3 regions of the Streptomyces sp. NPDC059567 genome follow, and region 1 is predicted to be linked to each of the others. Evidence: riboswitches for the same ligand, from Rfam matches in the RefSeq annotation. Region 1 holds a riboswitch; each other region holds the start of a gene.
What was found. Region 1 has a riboswitch for cobalamin ahead of ACFVZW_RS00745 (CoA-acylating methylmalonate-semialdehyde dehydrogenase). Riboswitches for the same ligand answer to the same signal wherever they lie in the genome.
Positions count from the first base shown of each region.

Region 2: another riboswitch for cobalamin. It lies ahead of ACFVZW_RS19320 (hypothetical protein); the one in region 1 lies ahead of ACFVZW_RS00745 (CoA-acylating methylmalonate-semialdehyde dehydrogenase).
Region 3: another riboswitch for cobalamin. It lies ahead of metE (5-methyltetrahydropteroyltriglutamate--homocysteine S-methyltransferase); the one in region 1 lies ahead of ACFVZW_RS00745 (CoA-acylating methylmalonate-semialdehyde dehydrogenase).

Region 1 is NZ_JBHWBS010000001.1:175,098-178,364, reverse strand. It holds partial or broken gene ACFVZW_RS00745 (CoA-acylating methylmalonate-semialdehyde dehydrogenase) at 1-1,485, opposite strand, end outside; cobalamin riboswitch at 1,716-1,896, opposite strand; gene ACFVZW_RS00740 (TetR/AcrR family transcriptional regulator) at 1,999-2,622, opposite strand; gene ACFVZW_RS00735 (FAD-dependent oxidoreductase) at 2,728-3,267, shown strand, end outside.
Region 2 is NZ_JBHWBS010000040.1:9,244-12,510, forward strand. It holds gene ACFVZW_RS19310 (hypothetical protein) at 1-335, shown strand, start outside; gene ACFVZW_RS19315 (hypothetical protein) at 583-993, shown strand; cobalamin riboswitch at 1,038-1,158, shown strand; gene ACFVZW_RS19320 (hypothetical protein) at 1,339-1,572, shown strand; gene ACFVZW_RS19325 (hypothetical protein) at 1,636-2,772, opposite strand.
Region 3 is NZ_JBHWBS010000031.1:31,810-35,076, reverse strand. It holds gene ACFVZW_RS16575 (LacI family DNA-binding transcriptional regulator) at 1-923, opposite strand, end outside; cobalamin riboswitch at 1,115-1,341, shown strand; gene metE (5-methyltetrahydropteroyltriglutamate--homocysteine S-methyltransferase) at 1,515-3,267, shown strand, end outside.

The DNA.
Region 1 (3,267 bases):
GGATGGTGAAGCTCGCGCCTTCCTTGACCCCGGAGGGCCAGCGCGAGGTGACGGTCTTGGTACGGGTGTAGAAGCGGACGGCGTCCGGTCCGTGCTGGTTCAGGTCGCCGAAGCCGGACGCCTTCCAGCCGCCGAAGGTGTGGTACGCCACGGGCACCGGGATGGGGACGTTGACGCCGACCATGCCGGTGTCGACCCGGCGGGTGAAGTCGCGGGCGGTGTCGCCGTCTCGGGTGAAGATGGCCACGCCATTGCCGTACAGATGCTCGCTGGGCAGCCGCAGGGCCTGCTCGTAGTCGGCGGCCCGTACGACGCACAGCACCGGGCCGAAGATCTCCTCCTGGTAGATCCGCATCGAGGAGGTGACCCGGTCGAAGAGGGAGGCTCCGGCGAAGAAGCCGTTCTCGTGTCCGGGGAGGGTGAACCCACGTCCGTCCACGACGAGTTCGGCGCCTTCGGCGACGCCGATCCCGACGTAGTGGTCGACCCGGTCCAGGGCGTCCCGGCTGACGAGGGGACCGAAGTCGGCGTCCGGGTCGTCGGAGGTGCCGATACGGAGTCCCGCGATGCGCTCCTTCAACTTCGCGACCAGCGCGTCGGCGGTCTCCTCACCGACGGGTACGGCGACGGAGATCGCCATGCAGCGCTCACCGGCGGAGCCGTAGCCGGCGCCGATCAGTGCGTCGGCGGCCTGGTCGAGGTCGGCGTCCGGCATCACGATCATGTGGTTCTTGGCCCGCCGAAGCACTGGGCGCGCTTGCCGTGGGCGGCGGCGGTGGCGTAGATGTGCGCGGCGATCGGGGTGGAGCCGACGAAGCCGAGTGCCTGGACGCGGGGGTCCGCGAGGAGGGTGTCGACGGCTTCCTTGCCGCCGTTGACGACGTTGAGGACGCCGGGCGGCAGGCCGGCCTCCAGGAAGAGCTCGGCGAGCCGCAGCGGTACGGAGGGGTCCCGCTCGGAGGGCTTGAGAATGAAGGCGTTTCCACAGGCCAGTGCCGGTGCGGCCTTCCACAGCGGGATCATCGCGGGGAAGTTGAAGGGGGTGATCCCGGCGACGACACCCAGAGGGCTGCGGAGCGAGTGCACATCGATGCCGGTCCCGGCGTTGTCGGTGAACTCGCCTTTGAGGAGGTGCGGGATCCCGGCGGCGAACTCCACGACTTCCAAGCCGCGTTGCAGGTCTCCGTGCGCGTCGGCGACCGTCTTGCCGTGCTCGGCGGAGAGCAGCCGGGCCAGGGAGTCCCGTTCGCCCTCGACGAGTTGGAGGAAGCGCAGCATGACGCGGGCGCGCCGCTGCGGGTTCCACTGGCCCCATGCCCGCTGGGCCTCCTGGGCGTCGGCGATCGCCGCCTCGGTGTCGGCCCGGCCGGCCAGGGGGACCCTGGCCTGGACGGCGCCGGTGTTGGGGTCGTGGACGTCGGCGAAGAGACCCGACGTGCCGGTGGTGTGCTTTCCGCCGATGAAATGGGTGAGTTCGCGGACCATCGAAGCCTGCTCTCGTCAGGTGAGGATCCGAGGAGGGCGCGGCGAGGGGCCGCGGTACGACACCGATCGGGGTGCGCACCGCGCGTCCGGCCGCGGGACAGGGGAAGGCGAGGGGCGCCTTCGTCGAGTCACGAACGCGGGGACAGGGCCTCGCCGTTCGGGTACTCCGCCGGATCACCTGGGCCGTGGTCACGTACCGGTGCCATGCGTGTCTGCTCCATCCTCGTGGACAACACGGAACACCCCACGGCCGGTATCCTGACTCCCGGATCAGCGCGTGCTCTCCGGCCTTCCCGACGGATGGTTTCCGTCAGTGGCCTGAACTGCTGGAAGAGCACACTCCCCGGTCACAGTGGCGGGACCGCGCCGGATTCACACCGGCTTCCCTGCACCGCGGGCTTGTCACGAACATATAGTTGGACGTCCTAGTAAGTCCACCCCCCCCACCTACGGGCACGGTGCGTGTCCTCGACGGCGGGCCCGGGCCGGGGCCTCACCGGGTGAGCGGCGCGGTCAGCTCGCGCCCGACGCGGGTCCCGCCAGGCCGTGCAGCAGCAGGGCGGTGAGGGTGTCGACGACCTCCTGGTCGGTGGCCCGCGGGCCGTCCTCTCGTGCCGTGATGACGGCGAACCCGAGCATCGAGACCATCGCACCCATGGCCGCCGCGACCAGCGCCGGGTCGCCCGGCAGCTGGTGTCCGCGGTCGCGGAGCCACTCCAGGTGCTCGCGGAGGGTCGCCGTCTCCTGGGCCAGGCTCGCCCATGCGCGGCCTTCGCCGGGCGGGCCGGCGAAGTTGGTCTGCATCAGGGCCACGACCACGGGCAGGTGCTCGCGCACGACCCGCCAGGTGACGGCGAGATGCTCGCGCAGCTGGTCGGGGTCCGTCAGATCGTGGTCGACCGGGTGGTGGCCCGCGCCGATCTCGGCGTCGGCCTGGGCGTTCAGATCCTGCATCAGGGCCTGGAGCAGGGCGTTCTTGTCCGCGAAGTGGGCGTAGAAGGAGCCGGTGGCGCGCCCGGCCTCGCGGGTGATGTCGGTGATCTTCGTGTCGAGATAGCCGCGCTCGGCGAACAGCCGCCGGGCCGCGTCCTTCAGCGCCGCCTCGGTCTCGGCGGCCTTCTCCTTGCGTACGCCCATCACCTGAGTCCTCTCGTCGGGCTTGACGTGCGTCAGCCCCCTGCCTCATTGTGAACCACAGTTCGGTGAATCTGAATTCACTGAATCTTGATTCAGGGGGTATGGATGAACGTCATGGTGATCGGCGGCGGAGTGGCGGGCGCCGCAAGCGCCCTGGCGCTGCGGCGGCTTGGTGTGGAGGTCACGGTGTACGAGGCGTACGCCGAACCGGCGGGCCAGGTGGGCTCGTTCCTGAGCCTGGCGTCCAACGGTCTGCGGGTGCTGCGCTCCCTCGGCGTGCTGGAGCGGGTGCGGCGGGCCGGGATCGATGTGCCCGGCCAGCGCATGTGGTCGAGCTCGGGCAAGCTTCTGGGTGACGTTCCGCGAGGACGGCTGAGCGGCGACACGCTGCACAGCGTGACCCTGATGCGGGGCGACCTGGTCGAGGCGCTGCGCGCGGAGGCGCTGGCGGCCGGGGCCGCCATCGTCACGGGTGAGCGCCTGGTCGATGCGGTCACCACCGAGAAGGGGGTGCGGGCGGTCTTCGCGAGCGGTCGCTCGGAGGAGGCATCGCTGCTCATCGGCGCCGACGGCATCTGGTCGGCCACTCGGTCACTGCTCGACCCGCGGGCGCCCGCTCCCGAGTACGCCGGGCTGTACAGCGTC
Region 2 (3,267 bases), on a different contig from region 1:
AGCCGGTGCGCGCGTACAGCGAGTCCATCAAGGCCGTCGAGGCGGCCGCGCACGCCGTCGTTCAGCCGAACCACGCGAAGGCAACGCTCGGCACCATGCTCGGCGAGCTGAAGAGCGCCCGGCACAAGTTCGTCTTCGCGATCCCGGCCGCGGCCGGCGACGCCGTCGCCCCGGCGGAGGCGTTGATGCGCGCGCTGTGGGACGGCCAGACGTCCCGGCACGGCGGGCAGACCGCGACCGTGGACGAGACGCTGGAGGCGGCCCGGGCCGGGGTCCACCTCGCTGCCACCCTCGTGCAGTGGTTCACCTCCGGCGCCGTGACCCGCATCCCCTGACTGTTCGGCGGGTCGATCGGGAGCGGAGCGGTCACAGTTCGCGCCCAGGCCGTCTTCCCGGAAAGGCCCGTGAGACGCGGCTCGGTGCAGGACGATGGCCTGCAGGGGTCCTCACCGGAGGAACCGGCTGGGTCGAGGAGGAGCATGAGCGGAGAACACTTGATCACCGACGAGGAGACGCGCCGGATCGCGGAGGGCTTCCTCACCGCGTCCTCCTGGATTCGGCGATGTCAGGTGGGGGCGAACCGTGATCGGGCCGGACGCCGCGTACCTCAAGGGGTGGGGGCCTGATTTCCCCGAGGACGTCGAGCTCCGGGAGGGACAGCGGTGGTCGTGGACCGTCTCGTTCACCGACCCCGCCGGCGGGGGTAAGGGGCTCTCCCACACGGAGGTCCTCGACGGGCTGACCCGGATCGTGTACGGCGAGCACTCAGGTTCTGATGGGTGGCAGTACCTGGCCATCCGCCAGTGGTTCACCGAGCCCTCGGACGCCCGACAGGCACTCAGCCTGTCCACGACCCACCAGTCGCTGATATGCCAGCAGGCCCTCTACGGCAAGGTCGTCTTCCGCACCCCGGATGAGGAGTCCATGTCCGGCAAAAAGCTGGACTTCTTCAGCGAGCAGCGACTCACGGCCGCAGAACCCGAAGAAGAATGAGGCGCCGGGCCGCCTCCACATGACCACTGACCCCCTTGTGCCACCCCCGTAGCCGCACAATGGGCCCTGGACGCAGGGGAATCCGGTGGGAATCCGGAACTGTCCCGCAACGGTGTATGCCTTCAGGCGTCAGTCCGAGGACCTGCCCATCCAGAACGTGCCCGAGCGTGTCCGCGCGCCCGTGCCCTTCTGGGAGGGCTTCGGGACATCGCCTTGAAGCCCGATCCACATCGGATCGGGCTTTCTTGCTGTCAGCCTCCGGGTCTCTGCAACGAAGGGGCGAGGTCTGCGCGAGCGCGCAGACGAACTGCCGCCGTCACCGGCGGAGACAGCCAGGAGGACTTCGTGACCATTCAGATCGCGCCGCTGGCGGCCCTGCTCCTCGTCGTGAGCATCGCCGTCGGCATCACGGTCTTCAAGCACACCGCGCGTGCCGCCGGCCGCGGCGACGGCGGCGATCGCTTCGGGTGCGGCCGTGGCGATGGTCCTGGCGCTGCTGCTCGCCCCTGGGTTCGGGCAGTCCCGGCGGACCCCACAACGTCGACGACTCCCCTGGGCCCGGCCACGCCTGTTGAGTAGTCGACCGGCAGCCTGGCTGACCCTCGGGACAGCACAACATCCCGGAGGCTGGCGGGAGTTGGCCTACGGCCGATGGTCGTCGCACCGCCAGCCGCACGCGTAGAAACGGGCTTGAGCTCCGCACGGTGTCACCCCAGCCCCGCACTGCCCCCGGTACACCACTGACACGACCCCCGCAGACGCCGCGGCAAGCGGGGCAGGCTGCGGGGAACGGGGCAGCGGGATGTACGGGAGCGGTGCCGAGTCCCGGTCATCCACGGCCGGGGGCTGGACGCGGCACGTGGGATCGCCGTCCTCCATCGGGCGCTTCACCTGTCGTTGCCTCGGCATCGCGACTGGCGCTTCGTCCGGCGTCGCGTCGAGGTAGGCACTGTGGTCGGCTGCCGGGGTCCAGAACTCAAACGCGGTCCGCTTCACCTTGACCACCGCCCGGACGTACAGACCGGAGGCGGCATCTCGGATGAACTCATCGAAGGGACGCTCGGCGGGGCGAATGGTCGGGTGCCAGCCCCCGCACTTGCCTGTCCGCTGCTTCGGGCATGGCCCTGGGAGCCGCTCGTCACACCGGGCGAGTTCGATGCGGCGGATACCACCTCGGAACGGGATTGGAGAGTCCCGCTTCATGATCAGTTCTAGGGGGACTCTGTCGGTACGCAGCCACGGCACCGTCATGTCCCTCGCCATGTCCTGGCTGTCCGTCTGCCACGCATCCAGCACCCCCGCCCGCCGGGCCGCCGCATCGCGTGCCTTGATCTCGCGCGGGTTGCGTGGTGACAGTTGCGACTCGAATCCCAGAAGTACTCCGTCCGCACCGCGGATTAGGACGTCACTGCGGATTGCGCGGTCCTTGCTCGCCCGCTCCTGCACGGCTGTGTGCCCGCCTTCCTCGGCAGCCCGTACGGCCCGCTCCTTGTAAGCCTTGTGCTCGTCGGACTCCCCGCCGCCGTAGTGCCGGTCCTCCGCGTCGCTGCGCATGTGGGCGGCGACGGGCTTGCCCATTCGCCGATACAGCGACATTGGCTCAGTGAAGCCCCGTTCCTCGCACACCTCTGCGCACGTGAGTCCGCGGACCGGCACAGGCAATCGGCGGTCGGCGAGAAGCTGCTCGAGGAGGGCGGCGCCACCGGCAACTCCGAGGTCTGGTTTGGTCAGGTCCAGCCTTCGGTCGAACCCTGCGAGCCGCACGTATCGGTTGGGCATGCCGCCTCCGCTCGCCACACGGCCACGACGGGCCGCTGTTGATCCGGGGCATTACCCCCGGTGTGTTCCGCTAGTCCGAACTTCCATCGTGATGGTGGCCACTGACAATGGCCCTGGCTGGGACGCGGTCGGCCACCAGCAGGCGCGGCGACCGCCCCGATCGCTACTGATCACGTGCCGCACACGATGCTGCTGTGCCGCGCCGGCGCCGAACTCGTCGAGGACGAGCTGGGTCGGGCGTCTCGGGGCTGGGTGGCCCCATGAGTCAACTGATACAGATAACGCCCAAATACCCGTGGTACTGGGTTGCGTCACCTGCGGCGGAGCCCCGGGGGCGCTGCGCGAAGCGACCCCGTTATCTGTAGCAAGGAGCTGTGGTGCCCACCGTCGTCCAGCTGCCGACCGGCAAGGCCCTCACCGTCCACGCGGCGGCCGACTGCTTCCTCGACTCGATCGACAACCCCAACACCGCGCGCGGGTCCAGGCGCCGCTGCA
Region 3 (3,267 bases), on a different contig from region 1:
CTCGGACGCATCTCCTGCGCCACGGGCACATCGTCGTAGCCGACGAGGGAGACGTCCTCCGGGATCCGGGCACCCGCCTCCTCCAGCGCCTGCGCCGCGCCCGCCGCCACGATGTCGTTGGCGGCGAAGATGGCGGTGAAGTCGAGCCCCTCGCCGAGGAGTTCGACCATCCGGCGATAGCCGAAGCCCCTGCTGAAGGCACCGGTGTGCACCAGACCGGCGTCGGGCGTCACGCCGCGCAGTTCGAGGGCCCTGCGGTATCCGGCGAGGCGGTCCAGCGTGGTCGAGACGGCGGGCGGGCCGCCGAGGTAGAGGATCCGGCGGTGCCCTTGCGTCAGCAGATGGTCGGTGATGGCGAACGCGCCGCCCTCGTTGTCGTACTCCACCGCCGCCGCGGGGACCCGTCCCCCCAGCGAGGGCCGGCCGCACAGCACCAGGGAGGAGCCGCCCGCGTGCAGTTCCTCCGCGCGGCGGGTGAGTTCCGCGGTGTAGGCGCGGTCCACGACGCTCCCCCCGACCAGCACGACCACGTCGGCACGCTGCTCGTGCAGGAGGTCGACGAAGGCCAGTTCGCGCTTCGCGTCGCCCTGCGTGCAGCAGACCAGACAGAGCCGGCCCGTGCGCGCCGCCTCGCGCTCCACACCGCGCGCGATGTACGCGAAGAAGGGGTCGACGATCTCGCTGACGATGATCCCCACGGTGCGGTTGGAGGTGCCGGCCAGGGCGCGAGCATGCGCGTTCACGACATAGCCGAGCTCCCGCATCGCGCCCTCGACCCGGTCGCGGGTCGCCTGCGCCACGGGATAGTTGCGGTTCAGCACCCGTGAGACGGTCGCCGTCGACACGCCGGCGAGCGCGGCCACCTCCCGGATGGTCGCGCGCCGCGAATCCCCCGCCGCCACCTGCCGAGCACTCCCGTCCATCGGTGCCGCCTCCTCACGTGCGGCTGGAGCCTATACGAACTCCGTCGCCGTCGTTCATGGGAGCTGAACGAGGCCGCCCCGAGGAGCGGGTTCGGCACTGATCGGGTCGCGCCCCACGGCCCCTCGCAGCGGGTGTGTCTCGTTTCACCGTCCGGAATATGAGCCGATCGCGTCGTTCCCTGCCCGCGCGGTACGCTGCCCGGGCAGCTGGTTCGCCCCGTCAGCCAGGCGGGACGCGTCGTAAGAGGGAACCCGGTGGGAATCCGGGACTGCCCCGCAGCGGTGAGCGAGAACGACCGCCGTCATACGCACTGGGCCCGTGAGGGCCTGGGAAGCGACGGCCAGTAGGTGTCTCGTACGGCTTCCGTACGAGACGTGCTCGCGAGTCCGAAGACCTGCCCGCTGCCCGCACGCGACCGTTCGCGTGCGGTGATCCCGGTGACCTCGTGGGCGGGTCGGCGTGCACAGCAGGGCGGATCGGCCGCGCGTACCTCGATGTACGCCCCGGCGGTGGTCCGTCCGGTTCGTCACCCCTCGCTCGCGGCTCTCCGGGTCTGTCTCACGACACGCAAGCTCGCGAAGGAGAGTTACGTGACAACCGAGTCCGCGGCAGCACGGGCCACCGTCCACGGATACCCCCGCCAGGGTGGGAACCGGGAACTGAAGAAGGCCGTCGAGGGGTACTGGAAGGGCCGCGTCACCGCCGATGCCCTCCGGGAGACCGCCCGTGAGCTGCGCAGGAGCAACTGGGAGCAGCTCGTCGACGCCGGCGTCCACGAGGTCCCGACCGGCGACTTCTCCCTCTACGACCACGTCCTCGACACCAGCGTCATGGTCGGCGCGGTACCCGCCCGTCACCGCGCCGCCGTCGAGGCCGACGCGCTCGACGGGTACTTCGCGATGGCCCGCGGCACCCAGGACGTGGCGCCGCTGGAGATGACCAAGTGGTTCGACACCAACTACCACTACCTCGTCCCCGAACTGGGTCCCGACAGCGCCTTCAGTGCCACGAGCGACAAGCAGGTCGCGGAGTTGAAGGAGGCCCTCGCGCTCGGCCACTCGGCCCGCCCCGTCCTGGTGGGACCCGTCACGTACCTGCTGCTGGCCAAGCCGGCGCCCGGTGTCGCCGAGGACTTCGAGCCGCTCACCCTGCTGGACCGGCTGCTGCCCGTGTACGCCGAGGTGCTCGCGGACCTGCGCGCGGCGGGCGCCGAGTGGGTGCAGCTCGACGAGCCCGCCCTCGTCCAGGACCGCACCCCCGCCGAGCTGAACGCCGCCGCCCGCGCCTACCGCGAGCTCGGCGGCCTGGCCGACCGGCCGAAGCTGCTGGTCGCCTCCTACTTCGACCGGCTGGGCGAGGCGCTGCCCGTGCTGGCGAAGGCCCCCGTGGAGGGACTCGCGCTCGACTTCACCGATGCCGCCGCCGCGAACCTCGCGGATCTCGCGGCGGTGGGCGGCCTGCCGGGCAAGCGGCTGGTCGCCGGCGTCGTCGACGGCCGCAACATCTGGATCAACGACCACCAGAAGTCCCTCACCACCCTCGGCACCCTGCTCGGCCTCGCCGATCAGGTCGACGTCGCGGCGTCCTGCTCGCTGCTCCACGTCCCGCTGGACGCCGCGGCCGAGCGGGACATCGACCCGCAGATCCGCCGCTGGCTCGCCTTCGCCCGCCAGAAGACCGCCGAGATCGCCACGCTCGCGCGCGGCCTGTCCCAGGGCACCGGCGCGATCGCCGCCGAACTGGCCGCCAATCGCGCCGATCTGGCCTCCCGGGCAAGCTCGGCGATCACCAACGACCCGGCCGTACGGGCGCGCACTGCCGCCGTCACCGAGAGCGACACCCGCCGCGCCCAGCCCTACGCCGAGCGCGCCGCCGCGCAGCGGGCCCACCTGGGCCTGCCGCCGCTGCCGACCACGACCATCGGCTCCTTCCCGCAGACCGCCGAACTGCGCACCGCACGCGCCGATCTGCGCGCCGGATGGCTCGACAAGGCGGGTTACGAGGAGCGGATCGAGGCCGAGATCCGCGAGGTCATCGCTTTCCAGGAGAAGACCGGTCTCGACGTCCTCGTGCACGGCGAGCCCGAACGCAACGACATGGTCCAGTACTTCGCCGAGCAGCTCACCGGCTACCTCGCCACCCAGCACGGCTGGGTCCAGTCGTACGGCACCCGGTACGTCCGGCCGCCCGTCCTGGCCGGCGACATCTCCCGCCCTGTGCCGATGACGGTGCGCTGGACGACGTACGCACAGCGGCAGACCTCCCGCCCCGTCAAGGGGATGCTGACCGGCCCGGTCACGATGCTCGCCTGGTCGTTCGTCCGCGACGACCAGCCGCTCGCCG